One region of the Streptomyces sp. NPDC003720 genome, then DNA from elsewhere that is predicted to be linked to it. Evidence: riboswitches for the same ligand, from Rfam matches in the RefSeq annotation. Region 1 holds a riboswitch; each other region holds the start of a gene.
The links. A riboswitch is a leader RNA that binds a small molecule or an ion and turns the genes downstream of it on or off. The one in region 1 is predicted to bind cyclic di-AMP.
Positions count from the first base shown of each region.

Region 1 (6,231 bases):
CCGCGCCCCTCCTGGCGGAGGTAGAGCAGCACGCCCCCGCGCTCGGCGATGCGCTCGACCGCCTCGCGGAGCTGCGGCCCGCAGTCGCAGCGGGCCGAGCCGAAGACGTCCCCGGTCAGGCACTCGGAGTGCAGCCGCACCAGCGGAACCGCGCCTGGCTCGCCGAGGACGACGGCGACGTGCTCCTGGCCGTCGTCCAGGCCGTGGAAGGTGACGAGTTCGGCGTCGACGCGGTAGCCGTCGTGAAAGTGCAGCGGCACCCGCACGCGGGCGCGCTGGGTGGCGGCGGGGGTGTCGGACATGCGGGCCTCCGGGTTCCGTCCCTGGGCATCTGCTTCAGATTTGAAGCAGTAGCTCAATCCCGGACACTACCTCATGCTTAAAAGTTCAAGCAACGGATTTCGCGCGGGTCGGCTTCGCGGGCTCCGCGCCCGGACCGCCCGGGGCCAGGGCTCAGGAGCGGGGCGGCTCGGGCGGCTGTCCCGGACAGGGCGACGACCGCCGCCGCCAGGGCACGTCCTCCGGCGCGGCCCCCGTCTCCTCCCCCTCCAGCACCCGGGCCACCCCGGCGCAGATCTCCTCCAGCTGCCCCACCTGCTCGGGCGTGAGCCGGTCGAACAGGGTCGTGCGGACCGTCTCGACGTGCCCGGGTGCCGTACGCTCCAGCACGGCCGTGCCCTCCGGCGTCAGCACCGCGAGACTGCTGCGCCGGTCCTGGCTGCAGTCCTCCCGGCGCACCAGCCCGTCCCGCTCCAGCCTGGTCACCGCGTAGGTCAGCCTGCTGCGGGTGATCTTCAGGGTCTCGGCGAGGTCGGTCATGCGCAGTCGCCGGCCGGGCGCCTCGGAGAGGTTGGCCAGCACGGAGTAGAACAGGTGGGGCATGCCGGCCTCCTGCTGGAGCTGCCGGTCGATGGCGTCCTCCAGCAGCCGGGAGGCGGCGATGTAGGCGCGCCAGGCGCGCTGCTCCTCGGGAGTGAGCCAGCGGGTCGTCATGCCGCCAGTGTAGGTTTGTTTCAAACTTGAACCAAGATTCGAATGTGAACAAGGCTCCGCCGGGGTCTTCGCGAGGGAGCGCGCCGATGCCGTACCCGTACGTCCTGCTGTCCGCCGCCGTCTCCCTCGACGGCTATCTGGACGACACCGGCCCCGACCGGCTGCTGCTCTCCGGCCCGGCCGACTTCGACCGCGTCGACGAGGTGCGGGCCTCGGTGGACGCCATCCTGATCGGCGCCGGCACCATCCGCGCCGACAACCCCCGGCTCCTCGTCAACTCGCCCGCGCGCCGCGCCGCCCGGGTCGCCGAGGGCCGCCCGGCGTACCCGCTCAAGGTCGCCGTCACCGCCTCCGGAGACCTCGACCCGGCCGCGAACTTCTGGCACACCGGCGGCGAGAAGGTCGTGTACAGCACGGACCGGGGCGCCCAACGGGCCGCCCGCGTCCTCGGCGGGACCGCCGACGTGGTCCCGCTCGGCCCCGAGCTCGACTGGCGCGCCCTGCTGGCCCACCTGCACGACGTGCGCGGGGTGCGGCGCCTGATGGTCGAGGGCGGCGGAACCGTCCACACCCAGCTCCTCCAGCAGGGCCTCGCCGACGAACTCCAGCTCGTCCTCGCCCCGCTGTTCGTCGGCGACCCGGCCGCCCCGCGCCTGTTCGGCCCGGGCGGGTACCAGGGCGGCCGGCTCCGGCTCACCGAGTCCCGCCGGATCGAGGACGTCGTCCTCATGCGCTACGAACCCACCGCCCCCGGCGCCGGCCCCGCGCCGGCCGCCGCCGACCGGCGCTGGCTGGCCACCGCCTGCGAGCTGGCCGCCCTGTGCCCGCCCTCCCGCACGGCGTTCAGCGTCGGCGCGGTGGTGGTGGCCGCCGACGGCGCCGAGCTGGCCCGCGGCCACTCGCGCGAGGGCGGCGACCCCGTCGTGCACGCCGAGGAGGCGGCCCTGGCCAAGCTGGACCCCGCCGACCCCCGGCTGCCCGGCGCCACCGTCTACAGCAGCCTGGAGCCCTGCTCCCGCCGCGCCTCCCGCCCCGCACCCTGTGCCGAGCTGATCCTGCGCGCGGGCGTGCGCCGGGTGGTCACGGCCTGGCGGGAGCCGGACACCTTCGTGCCCGGCGCCGACGGCGCCGGAGTGCTGGCGGCGGCCGGCGTGGACGTCGTCCTGCTCCCCGAGTACGAGGGCCCGGCCAAGGCGCCGAACGCCCATCTGCTGCCCTGAGCGGCGCCGCGCGGAAACGTGTGTGCGGAGCACCCCCGGACATGACGTATGCTTGAGACACAACGACGCGGGGTGGAGCAGCTCGGTAGCTCGCTGGGCTCATAACCCAGAGGTCGCAGGTTCAAATCCTGTCCCCGCTACTGAAGACTCAGGGCCGGAATCCAGTTCATGGATTCCGGCCCTGAGTGCTTTCCGTCGCCTGTCCGCACGGCCGCCCCATGGAAGCCGAGTGGCGTACGTCACAGCAGGTCATCCGCTCGGGCCACAGCGGTCGCCCGCCTCCCGCGCCCCCGCCACGCTGGTCTCACGTCGAGGACACGGGAGACCAGCAGTGCGCCCTGGTGAGGTGGAGGACAGCCCGTACGCCAGGGCGGCCGGCCGGCTCCCCGGCGGACCCGTTCCGGACCCGGACCCGGACCCGGTCCTCGGCGCCGGCCGCGCGCCGCTGCCCCCGGAGCGCCGCCGCTCCGCCGGGCGCAGCCTGCCCCACGCCCTCGCCCTCCTGCTCATCGCCGGCGGGCTCCTGTACGACCTGCTGACCCCGCGCGAGTTCACCGCCGTGCCCTTCTTCACCGCCGCCCCGCTGGTCGCCGCACCCCTGACCTCGCTGCGCACCACGCTCCTCACCGGACTGGCCGCACTGGGCGCCACCTACGCGGTGCACGCCCACTTCGGCCCCGGCCTGGACGTCAACACCGTCACCCAGGTGGTCACCGTGGCCACGGTCGCCCTGCTGGCCGTCGTCATCAACCGGGTCGTACGCCTCGGCGACCGGCGGCTCGCCTCCGTCCGGGAGATCGCCGAGGCCGCCCAGCGGGCCGTGCTGCCCGAGCCCGCTCCCCGTATCGCCGGCCTCGACATCGCGGCCCGGTACGAGGCGGCGCAGGAGGGCGCGTCCATCGGCGGCGACCTGTACGCGGTGCAGGACGGCCCGTACGGCGTGCGGCTGGTCGTCGGGGACGTGCGCGGCAAGGGCATGGGCGCGGTCGCCGCCGTCGCCGTGGTGATCGGGGCGTTCCGGGAGGCCGCCGAACAGGAGCCCACGCTGGAGGCGGTGGCCGGGCGGCTGGAGCGGGCGCTGGCCCGCGAGGGCGCCCGGCGCGACGGGGCGGACGCGCTGGAGGGCTTCACCACCGTCGTCCTCGCCGAACTGCCGCCCGGCGAAGGGGTGGTGCGGATCGTCAACCGCGGTCATCCGCCGCCCCTGCTGCTGCACGCCGACGGCGCCCTGCACGTCCTGACCGCGGGCGAGCCCGCGCTGCCGCTCGGCCTGGGCGAGCTCGGCCGGCGCCCCGACCGCGCGGCCGAGTCCCGCTTCCCGGCCGGCGCCACCCTGCTGCTCCACACCGACGGCCTCACCGAGGCCCGGGACGCCCACGGCCGGTTCTACGACCCGGTGCGCCGGCTCGCCGGCCGCCGCTGCACCGACCCGCGGACCCTGCTCACCCGGCTCGCCGCGGAGGTCAGACGGCACTCCGGGGGCGGCATGGCGGACGACATGGCACTGCTCGCCGTACGCCGGCCCTGACCCGAGGTGACCGAAAGTGATCGGATGGAAGCCCTCCGCTTGCCCGCTGAGTCACCATCAAAAACCTCGTGACTCCTGAATGCCGGTCAACTCGCCCGTTTTCCACGGCCGCGCGGCGTACGTCCACCCCCGGAAACGTTAATGATCAAGCCGAACGGCTTGGAATCTCACACGTGAGTCTATTAACGTTCGATAACGCAGCGCGGTCGTCCCAGCCGTCACAAGAGGCGGCTCCGTGCGCACGCGCCGAATCCCGCAAGGGAACCGGGGAACCACCACCTTGGGGTGAATCACGCGGATGCCACCGTGAACCGATCCGGTTCCCGGTACGTATACGCGCGTAGGAGACCTTCCTGCTCCGAACCCGTCAGCTAACCCGGTAGGCGGAGGAAGGAAAGGAGTACGCCCGCGTGGCGTCCAACCGGCCTGCCCCCGAAGCCCCATACGTGCCCAGCCAGCCCGACACCGAAACGTTCGGCTACGGCGGCTACCGCGCCGAAGAGGGCCCCTGGGAGGAGTGGAACCCCACCGAGGAGTCCATCCGCCCCGTACGCGGCCGGCACCGCGTCGCCAAGCAGCGCGGCGGCGGACTCGCCCGCAGCTCCACCGTCCTCGGCGTCGGCGTCATAGCGGCCGTCGGCGCGGGCGGCATGGCCAGCGCCCACACCGGCAAGCCGCCGGTGTCCATCTCCATGCCCGATCTGCCGTCCGTCGGCTCCCTGTTCGGCGACGACCACGCCGAGGCGGCCGAGGCCACCACGGCTTCCCTCAGCACGGTCGGCACCACCGCGGCCGCCGAAAGCGACCAGGGCGGCTCCGACGCGGGCGAGACCCTGCGCAGCCGGATCATGGCCCAGGCCGAGCAGCAGCAGAGCAAGGCCGACTCCAAGGCCGCCGCGGCAGCGGCGGCCGCCGCCGAGAAGCAGGCCGCCGACGCGGCCGCCAAGGCGAAGGAGGAAGCCGCCGCCAAGGCCGCCGAGGCCAAGAAGGAGGCCGAGGCCGCCGCGGAGAAGAAGGCGGAGGCGGAGCGGCTGGCCGAGCTGGCCAAGCAGTACACGCTGCCGACGTCCTCGTACACGATCACCTCGACGTTCGGCCAGGCCGGCTCGATGTGGTCCTCCGGCTACCACACCGGCCTCGACTTCGCCGCGCCCACCGGCACGCTGATCAAGGCCATCCACAGCGGCACCATCACCGAGGCGGGCTGGGCCGGCTCCTACGGCTACCGCACCATTCTCACCCTCGACGACGGCACCGAGCTGTGGTTCTGCCACCAGTCCTCGATCAGCGTCTCCGTCGGCCAGAAGGTCAGCACCGGCGACGTCATCGGCCGCGTCGGCGCCACCGGCAACGTCACCGGACCGCACCTGCACCTGGAGGTCCACCCCGGCGGCGCGGCCACCGGCATCGACCCGATGGCGTGGCTGCACGGCAAGGGCCTCAACCCCTGATTCCGGCCCGGGCCCGACCCGGCCCGGCGCCGCGCACCGTCTTCCCGGCGGCCCCGACTCCCCTTGGAGTCGGGGCCGCCGGTCTTGTTCACACACCGTTCGCGTGAATCCGGAATGGGCGGTATGGGGTTGATCGTTGTAACAGGGCATGACTGTTTCCCTGCGCAAGATCGGCTCCTCCGACCTCGAGGTCTTCCCGCTCGCCCTCGGCGGCAACGTCTTCGGCTGGACCGCCGACGAGAAGACCTCCTTCGCCGTCCTCGACGCCTACACGGCCGCGGGCGGCAACTTCGTCGACACCGCCGACTCCTACTCGGCGTGGATCGAGGGCAACGAGGGCGGTGAGTCGGAGACCATCATCGGCAAGTGGCTCAAGGCCCGCGGCAACCGCTCCGACGTCGTCGTCGCGACCAAGGTCAGCCAGCACCCGCAGTACCAGGGGCTGAGCGCGGCCAACATCAAGGCCGCCGCCGACGCCTCCCTGCGCCGCCTGGACACCGACTACATCGACCTCTACTACACGCACTTCGACAAGCCCGAGGTGCCGGTGGAGGAGATCGTCGGCGCCCTGGACGAGCTGGTGAAGGCGGGCAAGGTCCGGCAGATCGCCGCCTCCAACATCAGCCCCGAGCGGCTGCGGGCCTCCCTCGACTTCTCCGACCGCGAGGGCCTGGCCCGCTACGTGGCCCTCCAGCCCCACTACAACCTGGTCTCCCGCGACACCTACGAGGGCCCGCTGCAGGACCTCGCCGCCCGCGAGGGGCTCGCCGCGGTCCCGTACTTCGCCCTCGCCTCGGGCTTCCTGACCGGCAAGTACCGCCCCGGCACGACGGTCGACAGCGCCCGCGCCGGCTCCGCCGCCAAGCACCTCGACTCCGAGCGCGGTCAGCGGGTGCTCACGGCCCTGGACGAGGTCGCCGGAGCCCACGACGCCCCCGTCGCCACGGTCGCCCTCGCCTGGCTGGCCGCCCAGCCGACGGTCACCGCCCCCATCGCCTCGGCCCGCACGGTGGAACAGCTCCCCGCGCTGCTGGGCGTG
Region 1 covers NZ_JBIANZ010000018.1:46,297-52,527, forward strand. Annotated here, with positions in the region: gene ribA (GTP cyclohydrolase II) at 1-302, opposite strand, end outside; gene ACFYU0_RS34660 (MarR family transcriptional regulator) at 454-993, opposite strand; gene ACFYU0_RS34665 (dihydrofolate reductase family protein) at 1,080-2,213, shown strand; tRNA gene ACFYU0_RS34670 (tRNA-Met) at 2,280-2,353, shown strand; gene ACFYU0_RS34675 (PP2C family protein-serine/threonine phosphatase) at 2,545-3,741, shown strand; cyclic di-AMP (ydaO/yuaA leader) riboswitch at 3,976-4,144, shown strand; gene ACFYU0_RS34680 (M23 family metallopeptidase) at 4,152-5,192, shown strand; gene ACFYU0_RS34685 (aldo/keto reductase) at 5,341-6,231, shown strand, end outside.

Region 2 (6,231 bases), on a different contig from region 1:
GCGCCCGGGCCTGGCCGCGGCGCCTGCGCACCTCGGCGAGTTCCCGGGCGAGCATCGCCGTCGTCCAGGCGGCCCCGCAGGCCAGCAGCAGGGTGAGGGCCGCGGCCCACACCGGTGCCGCGGACAGGTCGTACGCGGCCGTGACGGCGGGCGGCGCCGGGGCGAACACATGGTCGCGGACGGTGTGGAAGACGGCCGCCGCGCCCAGGACCAGCGCGGTCAGGCAGCACAGCAGGACGGTGGCGACCAGGCACTGCCACACCCACAGGGCGACCACGGGTTCCCGTTCGGTCCAGCCGGCCCGGGTCAGCGCGCGCGGTGCCGGTACGGCGGCCGTCAGGGCGACGACGCTCAGCAGGAGCAGGCAGACCGTCATGCCGGGGCTCCGGTTCGTGGTCGGAGAGATGCGGGTGTCGGGTGGTGCCGGGGACGTGCCGGAGGCGCGTCGGGTGATGCCGTGTCCCCGCCAGTATGACGGGGACACGGGGCCCGAGTCAGGTGTCCGGCGGGGATCGCGCCCGTCAGGGGGACCTCGCCCCGCCTTTCCGGACAGCCGGTCCCGCCGTCACCCGCCGGGCGGCGCCTCAGCCCGACACGATCCGCCCGCCGACCTCCCCCAGTCCGACCCGGCCGCCGTCCGGTCCCGGCGCCCAGGCAGACAGGGTCACCACGTCCCCGTCCTCCAGGAAGGCGCGCTTGCCGTCCGGGAGTTCGAGGGGGTCGCGGCCGTTCCAGGTCAGCTCGAGCAGCGAGCCGCGCTGGCTCTCCGCCTGGCCGCTCACCGTGCCCGAGCCGTACAGGTCGCCGGTGCGCAGCGAAGCGCCGTTCACCGTCATGTGGGCGAGCTGCTGGGCGGCGGTCCAGTACATGGTGGAGAACGGTGGCTCGGACACCGTGTGACCGTTGATCGCGACGGAGATCCGCAGGTCGTAGCCGCCGGGCTCGACGCCGGGAGCGGTGTCGTCCAGGTAGGGCAGCAGGGGGTGGGTGCGCTCGGGAGGCGTCACGCGGGCGTGCTCCAGCGCCTCCAGCGGAGTGATCCACGCCGACACCGAGGTGGCGAAGGACTTGCCGAGGAAGGGGCCGAGCGGGACGTACTCCCAGGCCTGGATGTCCCGCGCCGACCAGTCGTTGAGCAGGCACAGACCGAAGACGTGCTCCTGGAAGTCGCCGAGCGCGACGGGCGTGCCCAGCTCGGAGGGCACGCCGACCACGAAGCCGACCTCGGCCTCGATGTCCAGCCGTACCGAGGGCCCGAAGACCGGTGCCGGGTCGCCGGGGCCCTTACGCTGTCCGGACGGCCGGACGACGTCCGTGCCGGAGACGACCACCGTGCCGGAGCGGCCGTGGTAACCGATCGGCAGGTGCTTCCAGTTGGGGGTCAGGGAGTCCTCCGCGTCCGGGCGGAAGATCTGGCCGACGTTCCGGGCGTGGTTCTCCGAGGCGTAGAAGTCGACGTAGTCCGCGACCTCGAAGGGCAGGTGGAGCGTCACCGACGACAGGGGGTGGAACAGCGGCTCGATCGTCGACCGGTGCGAGGGAACCGTCACCCACGCCGTCAGCGCGCGCCGCACGTCCGACCACGCCGTGCGGCCGGCCGCCAGCAGCGGGTTGAGGGTGGCCTGCGCGAGCAGGGACACGTACGGCGAACCGAGGGCGGCGGCCGCGGCGCCCGCGTCGAGGACGTGGTCACCGAGCCGGACGCCGACCCTGCGCTCCGTGCTGCCGGAGGGTGAGAACACACCGTAGGGAAGGTTGTGCGGGCCGAAGGGGTCGCCCTCGGGGACGTCGAAGGGGGGCATGGGGTGCTGCCTCACTCTCATCCGGGCCATGCATGGCGATGCGTTCCATGTGATCGCGCCACACGTTACGGCCGGGACAGGTGTCTTGGGCAGTGCCACAGGGGGTGTCCGCCCGGCACGGCCGGTATCGGTCCGGCCCGGTGAAGCACCTGGCCGCGGCCCACGGCCGACCCGGGAAACGCCTCCCGCGGGCCCCAAGTCCCGCGGGAACCTGGTGAGTCGGCGGGCCGTGCGGTCCGTATTCTCTGATCATGGCCGCACCTCCCGCATACGCCCTGATCGCCACCGACCTGGACGGCACGCTGCTGCGCGGTGACGACACCGTCTCCGAACGGTCGCTCGCCGCGCTGGAGCGGGTGGCGCGGGCCGGTGCCCGGCACCTGGTGGTGACGGGCCGGCCGGCCCCCCGGGTGCGGCCGCTCCTGGCCGCGCTCGGCTGCACGGGGCTCGCGGTGTGCGGGCAGGGGGCGCAGGTCTACGACGCCGGCACCGAACGCCTGCTGTGGTCGGTGCGGCTGGACCGGGAACTGGCCGAGACCGCGCTCGGCAAGATCGAGGCCGAGGTGGGGCAGGTCTTCGCGGCCGTCGACCAGGACGGCGTGGACGGCCTCACGCTGATCGAACCGGGTTACCTGATGCCCCACCCGACCCTGCCCGCGGTGCGGGTCGACCGGCGCGACGACCTGTGGCGCGAGCCCATCAGCAAGGTGCTGCTGCGCCATCACACGCTGTCGGACGACGAGTTGGCGGCGACCGCGCGGGCGGCGGTGGGGTCGCTGGCCACGGTCACCATGTCCGGGCCGGGCACGGTGGAGCTCCAGCCGTGCGGCGTCACCAAGGCGACCGGACTCGCGCTGGCGGCCGGCCGTCTCGGGGTCCCCGCCGAACGGGCCCTGGCCTTCGGCGACATGCCCAACGACATCCCCATGTTCGCCTGGGCGGGCCGCGGGGTCGCCATGGCGAACGCCCACCCCGAACTCAAGGCGGTCGCGGACGAGGTCACGACGTCGAACGAGGACGACGGCGTCGCCGTCGTCCTCGAAGGACTGTTCCCGGCCGGCTGACCGGGACGCGGGCAGCGGCCCGCGGCGGGCGCCGGTCAGGTGGCGCCACGCCGCGGTGCCGGTCAGTAGGCGCCGTTGACGTTGTCGATCGACCCGTAGCGGGCGGCCGCGTAGTTGCAGGCGGCGGTGATGTTCGCGACCGGGTCGTAGGGGTCGAACGCCGTTCCGGCCACGTGGTAGGTGTTGAAGGTCGGGTCGATCACCTGGAGCAGGCCCTTGGACGGGATGCCCTTGGCCGCGTTGGAGTCCCACAGGTTGATGGCGCGCGGGTTGCCCGAGGACTCGCGCATGATGTTGCGGTGGATGCCGTTGTAGGTGCCCGGGATGTGCTTCTCCGCCATGATCGCGAGGGACTCGCGGATCCAGCCGTCGAGGTTGTTCGGGTACCCGGCGAGGGTGGTGCCGGCCGAGCCGGCGGAGTCGGCCGCGAAGGCGCTGGTGGCGCCGACGACCGGAAGGGCGAGCACGGCGGCGCCGGTGCCGAGGACCGCGAGCTTGCGGGCGAGGCGGTTCGTGCGGACGCGGCGGGGCTGAGCGGCTGCAGGCATGGCCAAGTTCCTCTCCGTCGCCTGCGAGGTGAGCTGTCGGGTTCGGGCGGGGAGGTGCCCGGCCGTGCCGCCCGAGGCGGCACGGCTTCACCCCTTGCCGTTCCGGTGACGACACGTGTCGTCCGGTCCGGCGAACTTACCTGGGTCCCCCGCTCCTGCCGTACGAATGAGTTCGTCGATGGGTGGTGCCGGGCGGCGGCAGGATTCGGCGTTCCGCTCGACTGGCCGGGAACGTATGCGAGAGCACATGTCCGGAACAAGTGTCGGATTCACGTAAAGACCAAGTTGACCTTGTTCTGTTCCGTTTTGGGTACTTGATCCTTTGCGACTGCCAATGCTCAACTCGCTGATGTGGCGCGGAAAAACGGGTGGTGGCCGGGCGTGGCGGGCCGGCCGGGGCGCGTGACCCAATTCACGAAATAGCAAAGTATTCCAAATCAGACATGGGGGATTTGGGCTCGAGGGCAGGCGAGTGGGGAACGCTCCGCGGGATGCCTTGTGGCCGATTTCCTGCGCGTCACGAAAGGCGTATTAATGCGCCTAATGTCCGTATTATCGGGTGGTCGACACTGTGCCGATCATGGTCCGATGCCGTCCGTGCCGGACCGGTGGCCGCCCTCGGTGATCGAAACAGGACCGGATACGCTGACTTGAGTGAGGGCAGCGACCTATCGACAAACCGCGTAATCGCCAGCAGACACCAGCAGACAGGAGACCCCTCGTGACCGTCGTCGGGCCGTTCGGGCTGAGCGTGCGGGACCAGGCTCTGGAAGCCGATGTCCAGGCCGGATTGACGGCTGTCGAGGAAGGCTTGCTCGAGGCCACCAAGAGCGAGGTCCCGTTCATCACGGAGGCCGCGCAGCACCTCGTCCGGGCCGGCGGGAAGCGGTTCCGGCCGCTCCTCGTGATGCTCGCGGCGCAGTTCGGGGACCCGTACGCCCCCGGTGTGGTGCCGTCGGCCGTGGTCGTGGAGCTGACCCACCTGGCCACGCTGTACCACGACGACGTCATGGACGAGGCGTCCGTGCGGCGCGGGGTGGAGAGCGCCAACACGCGCTGGGGCAACTCCGTCGCCGTCCTGACCGGTGACTTCCTCTTCGCCCGCGCCTCCCAGATCCTCGCCGACCTCGGACCCGAGGCGGTCCGGGTCCAGGCCCTCGCGTTCGAGCGGCTGGTCACCGGGCAGATCCTGGAGACCGCGGGCCCCTCGGACGGCCGCGACCCGGTCGACCACTACCTGGACGTGCTGGGCGGCAAGACCGGCTCCCTGGTGGCGGTCTCCTGCCGGTTCGGCGCGATGATGTCCGGCGCCGACGAGACGGTCGTCGACGTGCTCACCCAGTACGGCGAGCGGCTCGGGGTCGCCTTCCAGCTCGCCGACGACGTCCTGGACATCGCCTCCGACTCGCACGAGTCGGGCAAGACCCCGGGGACCGACCTGCGCGAGGGCATCCCGACGCTGCCCGTGCTCCGGCTGCGCGAGCGCGCCGCCCGGCTGGGCCTGCCCGAGGACGTCGCGCTGTGCGAGCTGCTCGACTCCGACCTCGGGGACGACGCCCGGCTCGAGGAGGCGCTGACCGCGCTGCGCGCGCACCCCGCGCTGGAGCAGGCGCGCCGCGACACCGTGCGCTACGCCGAGGAGGCGCGCGCCGCGCTGGCCCCGCTGCCGGAGTGCGACTCCAAGGCGGCGCTGCTCGAACTGTGCGACGCGGTGGTGCACCGGGCCGGCTGAGGCCCCTGACGCCGGCCGAGGGCGGTGTCTCCCGCGTGACCCCTACGGGTCGGGGGAGGCGCCGCCCTCCGGTGTCATACCCCAGGCGTACACGGAGTTGGTGCCACGGTCTGACGCTTCCTCACGGCCGATTTGGTCATATGGAAACCACGGAAATCACCACTCCTCACCGATTCGGGTGAGAATGGCGGCTCAGGTGGACCAGTGTGGGGCAGCCGCCGCCGACGACGGAGGTAAGGCACAGATGGCACCGTACGAATCCGACGACGCAACGGGCGCCGAGCGCGACGAGGACCTGCCCACCGGACGCCGCAAGGCCGCCCGGTACGTGGTCCCGGTCGCGGTGGTGGGGGTCGCGGCGGCCACGATCGGGCTGGTCCCGGCGCTCGCCGACTCCGGTGACCCCGACCTGCCGAAGATCACCGCACAGCAGCTCATCGACAAGATCGCCAAGTCGGACGTGCAGCAGCTCTCCGGCACGGTGAAGGTCAGCACCGACCTCGGCCTGCCTGACCTCGGCGGTCTGGAGAGCGGCCTGATGTCCGGGGCGGCGGGCGGCGGCGACGGCTCCTCCGCGGACCCGCAGTCCAAGCTGACCGAGCTGGTCTCCGGCACCCACACGCTCCGCGTGGCCGCCGACGGGCCGGACCGGCAGAAGCTGTCGCTGCTGGAGAGCGGCTCCGAGTACAGCGTCGTCCACGACGGCAAGGACGTCTGGGGCTACGACAGCAAGAGCAACGAGGTCTACCACTCGGCCGCCGCCGAGTCCGGTGGGCGGCACCGGGCCGAGCAGCCGCCGGCCACGCCGAAGAACTTCGCCGACGAGGCCCTGAAGGCGGTCGACGACACCACGTCCGTGACCGTCGACGGCACCGCGCAGGTCGCCGGACGCGACGCCTACAAGCTGCTGATCAAGCCCAGGCAGTCCGGCACCACGGTCGGCGCCGTCAGCATCGCCGTGGACGCGAAGACCGGCATGCCGCTGAAGTTCACGCTCACCCCGAGGAGCGGCGGCGCCGCCGTGCTCGACGCGGGCTTCACCCAGGTCTCCTTCGGCAAGCCGGCCGCCTCCACCTTCGACTTCA
Region 2 covers NZ_JBIANZ010000012.1:134,503-140,733, forward strand. Annotated here, with positions in the region: gene ACFYU0_RS30480 (M56 family metallopeptidase) at 1-376, opposite strand, end outside; gene fahA (fumarylacetoacetase) at 585-1,802, opposite strand; gene ACFYU0_RS30490 (Cof-type HAD-IIB family hydrolase) at 2,054-2,866, shown strand; gene ACFYU0_RS30495 (transglycosylase SLT domain-containing protein) at 2,929-3,414, opposite strand; cyclic di-AMP (ydaO/yuaA leader) riboswitch at 3,418-3,602, opposite strand; gene ACFYU0_RS30500 (polyprenyl synthetase family protein) at 4,136-5,146, shown strand; gene ACFYU0_RS30505 (outer membrane lipoprotein carrier protein LolA) at 5,391-6,231, shown strand, end outside.
Region 2: it holds a riboswitch for cyclic di-AMP, as region 1 does, so the genes downstream of both, ACFYU0_RS30495 (transglycosylase SLT domain-containing protein) here and ACFYU0_RS34680 (M23 family metallopeptidase) in region 1, are expected to answer to the same signal.

Region 3 (6,231 bases), on a different contig from region 1:
GCGCCCCGGGCAAGCGCTTCATCCTGCCGGGGGCGCGGGTGGTGCTGGAGCAGCCCGCGCTGGCCGAGCCGGCCCACGGGCAGCCGAGCGACCTCCTCATCCAGGCCGGGGAACTGACCCGGGCACGGGCGCTGCTGGAGGAACTGCTGGTCCGGCACACCGGGCGCACGCCGGAGCAGGTCGGCCGGGACCTGGAGCGCGACCTGGTGCTGGACGCGCCGGGCGCGCTGGCGTACGGCCTGGTGGACGGCGTCGTGCCGAGCCGCAAGGCCGGTCCCGGCGCGGAGCGGGCGAGGTGACCCGCCGTGCTGCCGCCCGAGCTGCCGCCGCTGCCCGCGCTGACCAGGGCCGAGGGTGAGCTGATCGACCGTTACCTGGAGGCGGCCGACCTGCTCGGCCGGATCAACCCGGCGCGACCGGGAGACACCTACAGCGGGCTGCGCGCGGCGCAGGCCCTGGTGCGCAAGGCCGCCGAGCTGCGCGACGCGCTCGCCCTGATGCACCGGCGGGGCGAGACGGAGCTGCACGGGGACACGCTGGCACGGGCGCTGAGGGTGCTCGACGGCGAGCGCCGTACCGCGCGCGTCGTGCTCCCGCCCGATGGCGTGGGCTGACCCGGACGCCGGTTCCCGCGCCGGGTGGACCCGGTCGTCGACGGTCCGCCCGGCGTCGAGTTGAAACGGCCCGAACGACGTACCCCCGGCCGGAGTATCTCCGGGCTTTTTTTCTGACCCTCCGACTTGCGCGATCGGCCGCTCGGGGACCTGCCCGGAGGTGCTTCGTCCCAGGTCCGGGGCTACGCGCGGGAGTTGACGACGACTCGAACAGAGCAGTGTCCACCCGAACGGGTGAGTGGTGAGTAACGCCACAAATCCCCGGTTCCGTTGGGATTTTCGGACACCTGTGAGTGAAGATCCCTGTCTGACGACAAGCCCCCGCCACCGCGGCGGGGCGATCCGTGCGGACGCCGAGTCCTGCCGCCGCCCGGATGACCGGTCGACAGGAGTGGATCGGCAGGAGTGGAGGACCCAGGCAAGACGGGTCGCCGGGACGGACGTTCGTCGCAGACGGACGGTCGTGCCGAGCAGCCCTTGGGGTGAAGCCGCGGCAACGCGGCCGGGCCACTTCGCCAGCCCGAATCCGACAGGTCATCCTTCACAGGCGGCTGACGAAGGGTTGCGCATGACTGCGCTGAATCGTGTCCCGTCGATGATGGCCCGGGCCGGCACGGCCTCGGCTCTTACGCTTGCCGCGGTGGGCGGCTCCATCGCAGTGCCCGGCCTGGCCAACGAGGCCTCGGCCGCCACTCTGGCGACGAAGGCCCTGCACATCGCCGCCTCCAAGAAGGGCTCGCCTTACCAGTACGGGGCAACCGGTCCGCGCCGGTTCGACTGCTCGGGTCTGACGCTCTACTCGTTCAAGAAGGCGGGCAAGAAGCTGCCGCGCACGGCGGCCCAGCAGTACAACAGGACCCGCCATATCTCCGCCGGCCACCGCCGGGCCGGCGACCTGGTCTTCTTCCACTCCGGTTCCAGCGTTTACCACGTCGGCATCTACGCCGGGAAGGGCAAGATCTGGCACGCCCCGAAGACAGGGGCCGTGGTCCGGCTCGAGAAGATCTGGACCCGCAGCGTCTGGTACGGCCGGGTCAGCTGACCCCGCCCAGCCCCGGAACGGCTCCAGCAGCGGGGCCGCTCCCCCTGACCGTCGGCGCCGTCCCGGCGTCCGCCTGAAGCACGCGGGCGGCCCCGGGGCGGCGCAGCCGCGTCCGGGGCCCGTGCGGCACCGCGGGACGGCCCCGGGGCCGCGCACCGGGCCCCGGTTCGCCGGCTTTCAGGGAGGCTCCTCAGGGTTCCTGCTGTCCGGCCGCGGTGAGCCGCTCCCCCTGGTGGGTCCACGGCAGTTCGATCGACACCGTCTTGCCGCCCTCGCGGGTGGGCCGGACGCGGAGCCTGCCACCGCACTCGGCGGTGAGCCAGCGGATGATGACCATGCCCCGCCCGTTGTCCTGCTGGACGGCGGCGGGCAGTCTTTTGGGGAAGCGCGGATGACTGTCCGTGACGCCGATGCGCAGGCGTTCGTCACGGTCGAGCGCGATGTCGACCGTGAAGGTGGGTGACTGGCCGAAGGTGTGCTGCACGGCGTTGGTGGCGAGTTCGGAGACGATGAGGCGCACGGTGTCGGCCACTTCGGTGTCCGACGGCAGGCCCCACTCCGCGAGGGTGCTCAGTACGTAGGAACGGGCCGCGGAGACCGAGGCGGGATCGCTCGGCAGAGTGACGGATGCTTCCAGGTGGTCTGCCATGGCGACGTCGTCCCTTTCCCACGGGACCGCGGTCCGACGAGGAGCGGATGGTTCGAGTACGGTCCCGGACTGGTGCTTCGCCGTCAGACTGCCACCACCGGGCCGGTCAGGGGAGCGATCCACCAAGATATGCATATATCTGTCGCCCGAAGCGGTGAACTCTGCGACGCGCAACCGTATCCGGGCGGCCCGGAAGGAGTAAGGAGTTCCCATGCAGAACGGTCCCGCGGTGCGCCGCCGCAAACTGGGCGCCGAACTGCGCGCGCTGCGCACCGGGGCCGGGCTCACCAGTGGCGAGGCGGCCCTCCTGGTGGGCTGGCACCAGTCGAAGGTGAGCCGCATCGAGACCGGCGCCAGCGGGGTGAGACCGGCCGACGTGCGGTTACTCCTCGACGCCTACGAGGTGCGGGACCGGCAACTGCGCGACATGCTGCTGATGCTGACGGGCACGGAGGACGCGGGCGGCCGCAACCGCTGGTGGCACGCCTACCGGGGCGTCCTGCCGCCCACCTACCGCGACTTCATCAGCCTGGAGTCGCAGGCGAGCGGGATGCGCACCCTGGAGACCACGGTGGTTCCCGGCCTTCTGCAGACGCCCGAATACGCTCGCGCGGTGACCCGCGCGGCGGTGGAGGGCGTCGACGAGGAGCGGCTGGACGCGCTGGTGGAGGTGCGGCTGGCGAGGCAGGACGTGCTCCGGTCCGAGCCGCCGCTGGAGCTGACCGCGGTGCTGGACGAGGCGGTGCTGCGGCGCGAGGTGGGCGGTCCCGAGGTGATGGCGCGGCAACTGGAACGGCTGGTGGAGGCCGCTCGGCTGCCCCAAGTACGGCTCCAGGTACTGCCGTTCGCGGCGGGGGCGCATGTCGGCCTCACCGGGCCTTTCGTTATCTTCTCATTTCCGAGCACTTCTGATCTGGACGTAGTTGTTCTCGACCAGTTGACGAGTAGCCTCTACCTGGAACGGAAAGAAGACCTCATGGCCTATGCCGAGGCCTTCGACACCCTTCAGTTCCACGCCCTTTCACCCGAGGAATCGTTGGACTACATCGCCGGGATAGGTGACGGCGCGTAAGGAGGCACCATGACAGCTCTGCCTCGGAACGTCCCAGCCAGTACCGATCTGCACGACGTGCGGTGGCTGCGCAGCAGCTACAGCACCGGAGCGAACAACTGCGTGGAGACGGCCCGGCCGCACTCCGGCCCGTGCGCCGGACTGCTCGCCGTGCGCGACTCCAAGGCCCCCGCGGGACCCGCGCTGCTCTTCTCCCCCGGGAGCTGGGCGGGCTTCGTGGCCGCGCTCCGGTGACCGGGCCGGACCCGGCCTGAGAACCGGCCGGCGGACCGACCCCTACTGATCAGATCCGATCACTTTCGCCAGATGTGCGGCCGTGTCACGCCGACTCATGGTCGCGCCTCGCGAATCACACGTACAGCGCGTTCGATCTCGGCCCCGGACAGGTCCGCGCGGGCGGTCAGCCGCAGCCGTGAGATGCCGTCGGGCACGGAAGGAGGACGGAAGCAGCCCACGGCCAGGCCTGCCGTACGGCAGTCGGCCGCCCAGCGCACGGCCTGCTCCGGGGACGGAGCCCGCACGGAGACCACCGCGGCGTCCGGTCGCACCGCCTCCAGACCCGCGGCGGTCAGCCGTGCGTGCAGTTCGGCGGCGACCGCGCGGGCCCGCTCCGCCCGCGCCGGCTCGCGCCGCAGCAGCCGCAGCGCCGCGAGCGCGGCGCCCACGGCGGCGGGGGCCAGACCCGTGTCGAAGATGAAGGTGCGGGCCGCGTTGACCAGATGGGCGATGACCCGGGCCGGGCCGAGGACCACACCGCCCTGGCTGCCCAGCGACTTCGACAGCGTGGCGGTGACGACCACGTCGTCGGCGCCCGCCAGTCCGGCCGCGTACGGGGCGCCCCGGCCGCCGTCGCCCAGCACGCCGAGCCCGTGCGCGTCGTCAAGGACCAGCCCGGCGCCGTGCTCGCGGCACGCCTCGGCCAGTGCGGCCAGCGGCGCCGCGTCGCCGTCGACGGAGAACACCGTGTCGGAGACGGCGATCGCCGGACCGGGATGCGTGCCGAGCGCCTTGCGCGCGGCCTGCGGATCGGCGTGCCCGACCACCTGGGTGGCGCCCCGGGCGAGCCGGCAGCCGTCGATGAGCGAGGCGTGGTTGCCCGCGTCGGACACGATCAGGGACCCGTGCGGGCCCAGCGCGGTGACCGCGGCCAGGTTGGCGGCGTAGCCGGAGGAGAACACCAGGGCCGCCTCGAAGCCGCAGAAGTCGGCCAGTTCCCGCTCCAGCTCGGTGTGCAGCTCGGTGGTGCCGGTGACCAGCCGGGACCCGGTGGCCCCGCCGCCCCAGACGCGGGCGGCCGCGGCGGCCCCCTCGGCGACCTCCGGATGGTGGGCGAGACCCAGGTAGTCGTTGCTCGCCAGGTCCAGCAGCGGCGAGTCGGCCGGACGCGGGCGCAGGGTCCGTACGAGTCCGGCGCGGCGGCGCGCCTCGGCCTGCTCGTCGATCCAGCCGAACGCCATGGGTCCTCCGAGGCTTTTGTAGGTAGCGGACAGACACTAGCCGTACGGCCGCCCGCCCATGGTGTGGCAATACCCACACGGTGAACCGTCTCCGTTGTGCAAACTCTCCTTGGCCCGAGGCGGTCCCGTAGGACAGGATCGTGCCTCATGGACCTGCTGAACACGCTGGTGGACAAGGGGCTTCGGCGCGAGACGCCGACCCGCGACGAGGCTCTCGCCGTGCTCGCCACCTCCGACGACGACCTGCTCGATGTGGTGGCCGCGGCCGGCAAGGTGCGCCGGCACTGGTTCGGCCGGCGCGTGAAACTCAACTATCTGGTCAACCTCAAGTCCGGCCTGTGCCCCGAGGACTGCTCCTACTGCTCCCAGCGGCTCGGCTCCACCGCCGGCATCCTCAAGTACACCTGGCTCAAGCCCGGCGAGGCCTCCGAGGCCGCCGCCGCGGGCCTGGCGGGCGGCGCCAAGCGGGTCTGCCTGGTGGCGTCCGGGCGCGGCCCCACGGACCGGGACGTGGACCGGGTCTCCGAGACCATCCGGACCATCAAGGACCAGCACGAGAACGTCGAGGTGTGCGCCTGTCTCGGCCTGCTCTCCGACGGCCAGGCCGAGCGGCTGCGCGAGGCGGGCGCGGACGCCTACAACCACAACCTGAACACCTCCGAGGCCACGTACGGGGACATCACCACCACCCACACGTACGCCGACCGGGTGGACACGGTGAACAAGGCGCACGCGGCCGGGCTGTCCGCCTGCTCCGGGCTGATCGCCGGTATGGGTGAGAGCGACGAGGACCTGGTGGACGTCGTGTTCTCGCTGCGCGAGCTCGACCCCGACTCCGTTCCGGTGAACTTCCTGATCCCGTTCGAGGGAACCCCGCTCGCCAAGGAGTGGAACCTCACCCCGCAGCGCTGTCTGCGCATCCTCGCCATGGTCCGCTTCGTCTGCCCGGACGCCGAGGTGCGCATCGCGGGCGGCCGCGAGGTCCATCTGCGCACCATGCAGCCCCTGGCCCTGAACCTGGCCAACTCCATTTTCCTGGGCGACTACCTGACCAGCGAGGGCCAGGCGGGCAAGGCCGACCTGGAGATGATCGCGGACGCCGGGTTCGAGGTGGAGGGCGCCGAGCAGGTGACCCTGCCCGAGCACCGGGCGGCGGCCGCGGGCGGCTGCGGCTCCCACGAGGGCGCCGGGTGCGGATCGCGGGCGGAGGCCGGCTGCGGCTCGCACGCGGAGGCCGGCTGCGGCTCGCACGAGGGCGGTGGCGTCTGCGGTACGGCGCCCGCGCCGGAGCCGGCGGCGAACGAGGCGCGCACCGATCTCGTCGCCGTGCGCCGCCGGGGCGCCGGAACGGATCTCGCGCCCAATGCCTGACCTGCCCGGCCTGAGCGTGCCCGAGC
Region 3 covers NZ_JBIANZ010000001.1:115,217-121,447, reverse strand. Annotated here, with positions in the region: gene ACFYU0_RS00610 (ATP-dependent Clp protease proteolytic subunit) at 1-299, shown strand, start outside; gene ACFYU0_RS00605 (hypothetical protein) at 306-614, shown strand; cyclic di-AMP (ydaO/yuaA leader) riboswitch at 956-1,179, shown strand; gene ACFYU0_RS00600 (C40 family peptidase) at 1,183-1,656, shown strand; gene ACFYU0_RS00595 (ATP-binding protein) at 1,847-2,305, opposite strand; gene ACFYU0_RS00590 (helix-turn-helix transcriptional regulator) at 2,517-3,377, shown strand; gene ACFYU0_RS00585 (DUF397 domain-containing protein) at 3,387-3,611, shown strand; gene ACFYU0_RS00580 (8-amino-7-oxononanoate synthase) at 3,707-4,834, opposite strand; gene bioB (biotin synthase BioB) at 4,982-6,205, shown strand; gene ACFYU0_RS00570 (adenosylmethionine--8-amino-7-oxononanoate transaminase) at 6,198-6,231, shown strand, end outside.
Region 3: it holds a riboswitch for cyclic di-AMP, as region 1 does, so the genes downstream of both, ACFYU0_RS00600 (C40 family peptidase) here and ACFYU0_RS34680 (M23 family metallopeptidase) in region 1, are expected to answer to the same signal.